3 linked regions of the Hahella sp. HNIBRBA332 genome follow. The main gene of each other region encodes a partner of the protein of the gene in region 2 in a complex. Links are inferred from orthologs where the notes say so. Each region holds a gene or a part of one and is shown on either strand. Other genes may lie near its edges. The genes, in order: secG, secY and secA.

What was found.
Region 1: secY (region 2) and secG share a complex: the UniProt entries of both Escherichia coli proteins name them as parts of the sec protein translocase complex. The link is inferred for Hahella sp. HNIBRBA332 from one-to-one orthologs.
Region 3: the proteins of secY (region 2) and secA are in contact, whole or in part, in a crystal structure (PDB 3DIN), measured with the Thermotoga maritima proteins. The link is inferred for Hahella sp. HNIBRBA332 from one-to-one orthologs. Residues at the interface, in WP_004081795.1 of Thermotoga maritima: Glu108, Gly109, Glu110, Glu111, Ala236, Glu237, Arg238, Arg239, Ile240, Thr241, Ile242, Gln243, Tyr244, Ala245, Arg246, Arg247, Val248, Thr249, Gly250, Arg251, Arg252, Val253, Tyr254, Gly256, Ala257, Ser258, Thr259, Tyr260, Leu261, Pro262; in WP_004082002.1 of Thermotoga maritima: Glu261, Ala262, Arg263, Lys300, Ala301, Arg302, Thr303, Ile304, Ile305, Leu323, Tyr324, Asp325, Pro326, Val329, Ser330, Tyr333, Ile336, Lys340, Phe345, Val349, Glu363, Phe364, Tyr374, Ser375, Gly376, Gly377, Glu393, Ile395, Thr482, Ser483.

The regions. Positions count from the first base shown.
Region 1 is NZ_CP132203.1:4,567,022-4,569,886, reverse strand. Bases 154-2,865 are described here. They hold secG (preprotein translocase subunit SecG), read left to right. Parts: upstream 154-1,167; coding sequence 1,168-1,563; downstream 1,564-2,865. Other genes in these bases: nusA (transcription termination factor NusA), read left to right, coding at 2,338-2,865; rimP (ribosome maturation factor RimP), read left to right, coding at 1,867-2,319; tpiA (triose-phosphate isomerase), read left to right, coding at 411-1,157; glmM (phosphoglucosamine mutase), read left to right, coding at 154-310. In the rest of the region: more of glmM, read left to right, coding at 1-153. UniProt on the Escherichia coli protein: Subunit of the protein translocation channel SecYEG. Overexpression of some hybrid proteins has been thought to jam the protein secretion apparatus resulting in cell death; while this may be true it also results in FtsH-mediated degradation of SecY.
Region 2 is NZ_CP132203.1:6,564,416-6,567,566, forward strand. What follows is about bases 117-3,114. They hold secY (preprotein translocase subunit SecY), read left to right. Parts: upstream 117-948; coding sequence 949-2,280; downstream 2,281-3,114. Other genes in these bases: rpsE (30S ribosomal protein S5), read left to right, coding at 117-317; rpmD (50S ribosomal protein L30), read left to right, coding at 321-512; rplO (50S ribosomal protein L15), read left to right, coding at 514-948; rpmJ (50S ribosomal protein L36), read left to right, coding at 2,325-2,441; rpsM (30S ribosomal protein S13), read left to right, coding at 2,546-2,902. Also shown: more of rpsE, read left to right, coding at 1-116; more of rpsK, read left to right, coding at 3,115-3,151. UniProt on the Escherichia coli protein: The central subunit of the protein translocation channel SecYEG. Consists of two halves formed by TMs 1-5 and 6-10.
Region 3 is NZ_CP132203.1:6,923,931-6,927,358, forward strand. Bases 71-3,345 are described here. They hold secA (preprotein translocase subunit SecA), read left to right. Parts: upstream 71-418; coding sequence 419-3,145; downstream 3,146-3,345. Other genes in these bases: O5O45_RS30815 (M23 family metallopeptidase), read left to right, coding at 71-100; argJ (bifunctional glutamate N-acetyltransferase/amino-acid acetyltransferase ArgJ), read left to right, coding at 3,152-3,345. In the rest of the region: more of O5O45_RS30815, read left to right, coding at 1-70; more of argJ, read left to right, coding at 3,346-3,428. UniProt on the Escherichia coli protein: Required for protein export, interacts with the SecYEG preprotein conducting channel.

The sequences.
Region 1 (2,865 bases), 2.0 Mb from region 2 along the record:
TTCCTCCTTACAGGTTTTAGCTGCGCTTTCAGATCTGGGAATTACGCTCCATGAGGCCAAAAAGGGTATGAGCAAGCTGCCTCAGCATATGATTAATGTGAGGGTGAGTCAGAAAGTGGACGTAAAGGAGCATGCGGCAATTCAATCGGCAATTGCCAGTGCTGAAAGACAATTTGCAGGCAAGGGGCGGGTATTGCTGAGGCCATCAGGGACAGAGCCGGTGATCAGAGTGATGGCTGAAGGTGAGGATGAGGCTAAGGTCCGGTCTATAGTTGCGGAGTTGGCCAAAATAGTTGAAGGATCTATATAAAGACCTTCTGTACATTGAATAGATAGATAATAGCTGTGCGCACTTGTAACTTATAGGGACTTTGGTTAGTATGTGCGCCTCGCGCGAACTGGAGGGTTGAATGCGAAAAAAACTGATCGCCGGAAACTGGAAATCTAACGGAAGTCTTGAGCTTAATAAGGCCCTGTTAGAAGGCATAGTTGGCGCTAAGGCGTTAGGCTCAGTTGATGTTGTGGTTTGTCCTCCCTTTCCGTATCTCCAAAGTGTTGGAAATGTGATTTCCGGCTCAATGGTTGAATTAGGAGCTCAAAATTGCTCCGCCACAGAAGAGGGCGCCTATACCGGTGAGGTTAGTGCGAGGATGTGCGCCGATATAAAGTGCTCATGGGTAATAGTAGGGCATTCGGAGCGCAGGGCGTTATACGCTGAAAATGACGAAATTATCGCTCGCAAGGTTAAGCGTGTCGTTGATTCTGGTTTGACTCCAATACTGTGTGTTGGTGAAACGTTGGAAGAGCGTGAGTCAGGCCAGGCTGAAGAAGTTACACTCAAGCAACTTGATGCTGTGTTTTTGTCTGTTCAGCCTCATGAATCGTGGGTTGTGGCGTACGAGCCGGTTTGGGCTATAGGCACAGGTAAAACTGCCTCTCCAGATGATGCGCAGAGTATGCATAAAGCCTTGCGGAATAATATACGCAAGCATTTTCCGCAGATTGCGGATAAAATTAGAATTTTGTATGGCGGCAGCGTTAAGTCGTCAAACGCGAAAGAACTGTTCTCAATGCCGGATGTAGATGGGGCGCTAGTTGGCGGAGCCTCGTTAGTCTCGGAAGAATTTGTCTCTATTATCGAGGCTGCGGTAGAGTAAGGTAGATTAAATGGAACTGTTTGAAACCCTGATTGTTATAGTTCATGTGATCGTTGCAGCTGGTGTAATTGGCTTGGTGTTGATTCAACAGGGTAAAGGTGCTGATATGGGCGCCTCCTTTGGCGGCGGCGCTTCTCAAACAGTTTTTGGTTCCGGTGGTAGCGGGTCTTTTTTGACGAAAATGACAACTACACTGGCCATTGTTTTCTTTCTGAGCAGTTTTGCTTTAGCTTATGTTGCTAAACAAAAAGCTGGTCAGGTCACTGCAAACGGAGTTCCTGTTGTTGAAACGGTCTCTGGCTCTTCCTCGGAGTCTGAGCCTTCAATTGATGGGGACCCCGCTAACGCTGGTGAGCCTCAGGGTGCTTCGGAAGCTCCTTCCGATAGTAAGCCTGAGTTAGAGTAAGGTTTAGCCGAAGTGGTGAAATTGGTAGACACGCTATCTTGAGGGGGTAGTAGCCTATGGCTGTGCCGGTTCAAGTCCGGCCTTCGGCACCATATTAAAGACTGGCGGGCTCGTTGCTCGCCTTCTTTGCAGCAACTATAATTTTGCTGCCGTATTTTCTGGGATACGTGTTGTAAAACCCCTTTTCAGGGGTTTTTTATTAACTGCACTATGGTGTGGTCGGAGGATGGGCGTAATGCCCATTTTTTGTTTGGCGACTTAGCGTAAGTCACGCTGGGTGTGCTCCCTATCGGAGATAATCTATTGGCTCGTAAAGACGATTTATACCAACTTTTCAAGCCCGTGGTGGAAGGAATGGGCTGTGACTTTTGGGGGATGGATTTCATCGCTCAAGGTAAGAGGAGTTTGTTGCGAATCTATATCGACAAAGAGTCTGGGGTGCTAGTTGATGACTGTGAAAAAGTGAGTCGACAAATTAGCGCTATTTTGGATGTTGAAGATCCGATAAAGGGGGAGTATACCCTGGAAGTTTCTTCTCCTGGGTGGGATCGGCCGCTCTTTAACATTGAGCAGTATAAGGCATACATAGGCTCGATTATTGAGATCAGGTTGCAAGCGCCTTTTAATGGACGGCGTAAGTTCAAGGGCCTTTTGGCGGCTGTTGAAAATGATGAAATAGTGCTCCAAGTGGACGCGGAAGAATTTATATTTCCTGTGGAAACGATAGATAAAGTGAATGTTGTGCCGCAGTATTGATGGGATTACGGGGTAAAGATGAACAAAGAAATCTTGTTGGTTGTGGAAGCGGTCTCCAACGAAAAAGGGGTAGATAAAGACGTCATTTTCGAAGCTATTGAATTGGCTTTGGCTACCGCTACTAAAAAGCGCTACGAAGACGAAGAGGCCGATATTCGTGTGGATATCGATAGAAAGACTGGTGAATACCAAGCGTTTCGTCGTTGGTTAGTGGTAGATAATGATGCCGTTCCTGCTTTAGGGACTGAACTTACTTTGGAAGAGGTGCATGAGAGTGGCCTTGACCTGAAGCCTGGCGAGATCCACGAAGAGGAAGTCGAAGCTGTCGCTTTCGGGCGAATTGGCGCACAAGCAGCCAAGCAGATCATTGTTCAAAAGGTGCGCGAAGCTGAACGGACTAAGATTGTCGACAGCTACCGAGAAAAAGTCGGCGATTTGGTAAGCGGTGTCGTTAAGAAAGTAACCCGAGATAACATTATTGTCGACTTGGGGGCGAACGCAGAAGCGTTGCTGCCGAAGGATCAATTGATCAGCAGAGAGACTTAC
Region 2 (3,151 bases):
AAGCTATGGACGCCGCCCGTAAGAACATGATTACCGTAACCTTGAATGGCAATACCTTGCAGTATCCAGTCAAGGCGCGTCATGGGTCCGCTAAAGTCTTTATGCAGCCTGCTTCTGAAGGTACCGGTATTATCGCTGGTGGCGCAATGCGCGCTGTATTAGAAGTAGCTGGCGTACAGAACGTATTGGCTAAGTGTTACGGCTCAACCAACCCTGTTAACGTTGTTCGCGCCACGTTCGAAGGCTTAAAAGCCATGCAAGCTCCTGAGGAGATTGCGGCTAAGCGTGGTAAGACTGTGGAAGAGATTCTGGGGTAAGTCATGGCCAATGCAGCAAAGACTATTAAGGTAACTCTGGTAAAGAGTACTATCGGAATCCTGCCTAAGCACAAGGACTGCGTTCGCGGCTTGGGTTTGAGAAAAATTAATCATACTGTGGAAGTAGAAGATACTGCTGCTGTAAGAGGTATGATTAACAAGGTTAACTATCTAGTGAAGGTGGAAGGAGAGTAATATGAAAATGAATACTCTCAAGCCAGCTGAAGGTTCCAAACAGTCCCCGAAAAGGTTGGGCCGTGGAATTGGTAGCGGGCTGGGTAAAACCGGTGGCCGTGGCCACAAAGGTCAAACTTCCCGCTCTGGCGGAACTATCAGACCAGGCTTTGAAGGCGGTCAACAGCCTTTGCAGCGTCGTCTGCCCAAGTTCGGCTTCACCTCTAGGGTTGGCCGTTTCTCTGAAGAAGTTAGACTGAGTGAAATCGACACCCTTGGTACTGATGTTATCGATTTGGCGGCTTTAAAAGCGGCTAGCATCGTTGCTCAACAGGCTAAGCAGGTCAAGGTTATTCTGTCCGGAGAGATTACCCGTGCGGTGACTGTTAAAGGACTGAAAGTGACCAAAGGCGCGCAAGAAGCAATCCAAGCCGCAGGTGGCAAAGTCGAGGAATAAATGGCCAAACTAAACGCATTACCCGCAGGTGCAGGTAAAGGCCTCGCCGAGCTTCGTGCTCGGCTTTGGTTCGTACTGTTGGCGATACTTGTATATCGAGTTGGCGCCCACATACCTGTACCAGGAATTAATCCCGATAGACTCGCGGCGCTCTTTGATCAGAATCAGGGCACTATCTTGAGCTTGTTTAATATGTTTTCAGGGGGAGCCCTGGAGCGTATGAGTATCTTTGCTCTGGGTATCATGCCTTATATTTCTGCATCGATCATTATGCAGTTGTTGACTGTTGTCAGTCCGCAACTGGAGCAACTGAAGAAAGAGGGAGAAGCGGGTAGGCGCAAAATCAGCCAGTACACTAGGTACGGTACAGTGCTGCTTGCGACTATACAGGCGTTTGGTATTTCCGTCGGTCTGGCGAATCAAGGTGTAACCTTTACAACTGGACCGAGCTTCTTCTTTGTCGCTGTCGTTACCTTCGTTTGTGGCGCAGTGTTTTTGATGTGGGTAGGCGAGCAAATTACTGAAAGGGGAATTGGTAACGGTATTTCGTTGCTGATTTTCGCAGGTATAGTTGCGGGCTTGCCTGGTGCGGTCGGTCAGACATTCGAGCAAGCGCGGCTTGGTGAGTTGAGTGTACTGACATTAATAGCTGTTGCGATTTTCGCGGTTGCAATTATTGCGTTCGTGGTTTTCATGGAGCGCGGGCAACGCCGTATCACTATCAACTACGCGCGTCGTCAACAAGGGCGTAAGGTATACGCTCAGCAAAGCAGCCATCTTCCCTTGAAAGTGAATATGGCTGGTGTGATTCCTCCTATATTCGCCTCTAGTATTCTTTTGTTCCCAGCATCTTTGGGGCAATGGTTTGGCAAAGGTGAAGGAATGGAGTGGTTACAGGTTGTTTCGCAGGCGCTTGGTCCAAGCCAACCGCTATACATTATTCTGTTTGCGATAGCAGTTGTATTCTTCTGCTTCTTTTATACAGCATTAATGTATAACCCCAAGGAAGTTGCCGACAATTTAAAGCGCTCCGGCGCATTTGTTCCGGGTATTCGTCCTGGGGAAAACACTGCTAAGTATATTGATGGCGTTCTTACCCGCTTAACTGTGTTTGGCGCCTTATATATTGCAGCTGTGGCTATATTGCCACAGTTTTTAGTGGTGTCCTGGAATGTTCCATTCTATTTTGGTGGAACTTCCTTATTAATTGTCGTTGTTGTTGTCATGGACTTCATGGCCCAGGTTCAGTCACATCTCATGTCGCATCAGTATGAGTCGCTCATGAAGAAGTCTAACCTGAAAAATTACGGCAAGAGCGGTTTGGTCCGATAGTCGAGCAAGTTTTAAAGTAATCGGCGTGAGACTGGAGAATAGCAATGAAAGTTAGAGCATCTGTAAAGAAAATGTGTCGTGGGTGCAAAATTATCCGTCGTAATGGCGCGGTAATGGTAATCTGCAGCACAGAACCAAGACACAAACAGAAACAAGGCTAATATTTAGCACTGTTGCTTGATTTGTATACACGAAGGCGCTATCATTCTGCGCCTTTTAATTTGTTGGTAATTATTACCAATAACATTTATGCGGAGTAAGATGGATGGCACGTATAGCGGGTGTCAATATCCCCGATAACAAGCACACAGAAGTGTCCCTGACCTATATTTATGGGATCGGGCGCACCACTTCACGTGGCCTTTGTGAGAGAACTGGCATTAGCCCTCAAGCCAAGGTTAAAGACCTTTCTGAGGAGCAGCTGGACGTACTAAGGAACGAAATCGCCAAGATTGTTGTTGAAGGCGATTTGCGTCGTGAAGTGCAAATGAACATTAAACGGCTGAAGGATCTCGGCTGCTATCGCGGTTTACGTCACCGTCATAGCTTGCCGGTACGAGGGCAGCGCACTAAGACAAATGCGCGCACCCGCAAAGGTCCTCGTAAGCCTATTCGTAAATAAGTATCAGGAATAGAGCATGGCAAAACCAGGTACACGTACCCGTAAAAAGGTGAAAAAGACCGTTGTTGACGGCGTAGCGCATATCCACGCTTCATTCAACAACACTATCGTAACCATTACCGACCGTCAGGGTAACGCACTTAGCTGGGCGACTTCTGGTGGTTCCGGATTCCGTGGTTCCAGAAAGAGCACACCTTTTGCTGCGCAGGTAGCAGCTGAAAGAGCCGGTAATGCGGCTGCTGAATACGG
Region 3 (3,428 bases), 360 kb from region 2 along the record:
TAGCACTGGACGTTCCACGGGCCCCCATGTTCACTTTGAAGTTCTTCAGGATGGACGCTCAGCAAATCCCACAAAATTTATTCATCGCGCAAGTCGGTAACACTTTTTCAGGGCCTTGTCGTAACTCTTGTCAAGGCCTTGTTATGACTGCTCTTCCCCCAAGTTTTATCTAGTCAAATTAAGGCGCTTCTATCTCCCCACCGCGCGCATTGCTTGTTACTAGGGGTAACAAGTGTGCACTAATCCCTTTATTGCTGTAACAAATTGAGGTTAGAATGCGGAGCTTGGAATTACGCTCCCGCTGAATTTTTATCTCCTTCGGCAAGGTGGCTCCAAATCCATAAAGTAACGAGTAAGCGATTCCGCCACGAGCGGAGCCTCCATAAACGCTTCAAAGAGACAGGTAATTTCGTTAGTTATGTTTTCATCTATCGCCAGGAAAATTTTCGGCAGCAAAAATGCCCGCGAAATTAAGCGCATGGGCAAAGCTGTCAAACGCATCAACGAACTGGAAGAGTCAATCAGCGCATTAGACGAAGCTGCTCTTAAAGCAAAAACGCAGGAGTTTCGCTCTCGACTTGAGAAGGGAGAAACGCTCGATCAGCTGCTGCCGGAAGCCTTTGCAGTCGCGCGGGAGGCGGGTAAGCGCGTGATGGGCATGCGCCATTTCGATGTTCAGTTGATCGGCGGTATGGTGTTGCATGAAGGCAAAATTGCAGAGATGCGTACCGGGGAAGGTAAGACGCTGGTAGCGACGCTTCCCGTGTATTTGAACGCCCTGACTGGAAAAGGCGTACATGTAGTCACCGTAAACGATTATCTGGCGCGTCGTGATGCGGAGTGGATGAGGCCTCTGTACGAATATCTGGGATTGAGCGTTGGCGTCGTAGTGAGTGGTCAGGACGGTGAAACCAAGCGCGCCGCATACGCATCAGACATTACTTACGGAACCAATAACGAGTTCGGTTTTGATTACCTCCGTGACAACATGGCGTTCAGCCTGACGGATAAGGCGCAACGCGGGCAGCATTTTGCGATTGTCGACGAGGTTGACTCGATTCTGATTGATGAGGCGCGAACGCCTTTGATTATCAGTGGTCCAGCTGAAGACAGCTCTGAATTGTACAGAAAGATCAACGAATTGGTTCCCTTGCTCAAGAAGGGAGAGCCGCCTGAGGAAGGGCAGCCTGTAGATGGTCACTTCACTGTTGATGAGAAAAGCCGCTCTGTGGAGCTATCAGAATCAGGCCACTCTTATGTTGAGGATCTGTTAACCAAAAACGGTTTGCTGGAAGAGGGCGACAGTCTCTACGCCGCAACGAACCTGGGGTTACTGCATCATATTAGCTCTGCTCTACGCGCCCATCATTTATATAGCAAAGACGTCGACTACATTGTGCAGAACGGCCAAGTGGTGATTGTCGACGAACATACTGGCAGAACCATGCCCGGACGGCGCTGGGGTGAAGGCCTGCATCAGGCGATTGAAGCGAAAGAGCGCATCAAGATTCAAGCTGAAAGTCAGACGCTTGCTTCCACCACCTTCCAGAATTACTTCCGTCTCTATGAGAAACTGGCCGGTATGACCGGTACTGCTGATACAGAAGCTTTCGAATTCCGCCAGATTTACGGTTTGGATGTGATTGTTATTCCCACCAATAAACCGATTAAGCGTATAGATTACAATGACTTGGTATATCTGTCCGTGGATGAGAAGTTCCAGGCGGTTATCGATGATATTAAGGATACAGTGACGCAAAATCGTCCGGTGCTGGTTGGTACAGCGTCTATTGAGGCGTCTGAATATTTGTCGGCCATGCTGAAAAAAGAAGGCATCGCTCACAACGTTTTGAACGCGAAACAACATGAGCGCGAAGCGCACGTTATCGCGCAAGCAGGTCGTCCCGGCGCTGTCACCATCGCCACCAATATGGCGGGGCGCGGTACGGATATTGTCTTGGGTGGAAACTGGGAAGCCGACGTCGCTGAGTTGGAGGATCCAACACCAGAGCAGATCGCTCAACTAAAAGCCGATTGGCAGAAGCGCCATGATCAAGTAATCGCTGCGGGCGGGCTGCATGTCGTTGGTTCTGAACGTCATGAGTCTCGGCGTATTGATAACCAGCTACGAGGACGCTCGGGTCGTCAGGGCGATCCAGGCTCGACTCGCTTCTACCTGTCTCTGGAAGACAATCTGATGCGTATTTTCGCCTCTGACCGGGTGAAAAATATCATGCAGGCGTTGGGCATGCAGAAAGGCGAGGCGATTGAGCACCGCATGGTGAGTAACGCAATCGAAAAAGCTCAGCGTAAAGTGGAAGGCCGCAACTTCGATATTCGTAAATCGCTGCTGGAATATGATGACGTGGCGAACGATCAGCGTCATGTGGTTTACGAGCAGCGTAACGAAATCATGGCGACTGATGATATTTCGGAAATGATTGACGCAATCCGCGGCGATGTGGTTAACGCCACGATCAGTCAGTTTATCCCTCCGCAAAGTTTGGCCGAACAGTGGAATATTCCAGGATTGGAAAAGCAACTGGACTCAGACTTTGGCGTTGAGTTGCCTGTGCAGCAATGGTTGGACGAAGACAAGCATCTGCATGAAGAGACCTTGCGTGAAAAAATTCTTCAGGCAGTTGTCGATTCGTATCGCGAGAAAGAAGAAGTGGTTGGCGCGTCCGTTATGCGCAACTTTGAGAAGCAGGTGTTCCTGCAAGTCCTGGACACCTTGTGGAAAGAGCATCTTTCCAATATGGACCTGCTGCGTATGGGAATTCACTTGCGTGGTTACGCGCAGAAAAACCCCAAACAGGAGTATAAACGCGAAGCGTTTGAACTGTTCCAGAATATGCTGGATACCATCAAGCAGGACGTGGTCAGAGTGATCTGTCATGTCAGGGTGCAAAAGCAGGAAGAAATGGAGGAGTTGGAACGCCGCCGTCGTGAAGCGCTGGCGCAGCAAATGCAGCGTGCTCAGGCGACTCACCCTGAGGCGATCGAAGAAGGTTCCGATGCGGAAGAGCAAGATGAAAGCTCTGATGCGCCTTATGTTCGCGATCACAAGAAAGTGGGTCGTAATGAGCCTTGCCCCTGTGGTTCCGGCAAAAAATATAAACAGTGTCATGGTCGCCTGGAGTAATTAGAAATGGCTGTGGGGCATGCGCCTTTACCCGAGTTTCACCCTGTTGCAGGCGTTCGTATTGGGGTCGGGTCCGCCGGCATTAAAAAGCCAGGACGTAAAGACTTAGTGGTGTTTGAGCTCTGTGAAGGGGCGCAAACTGCTGCTGTTTTCACCAGCAACGCTTTTTGCGCTGCTCCAGTGACCCTGGCTAAACGTCACCTTGCTGAGGGCTCGCCTCGTTTTCTGTTGATCAACACTGGTAACGCCAATGCGGGCACTGGTCGGCAAGGTATGGACAACG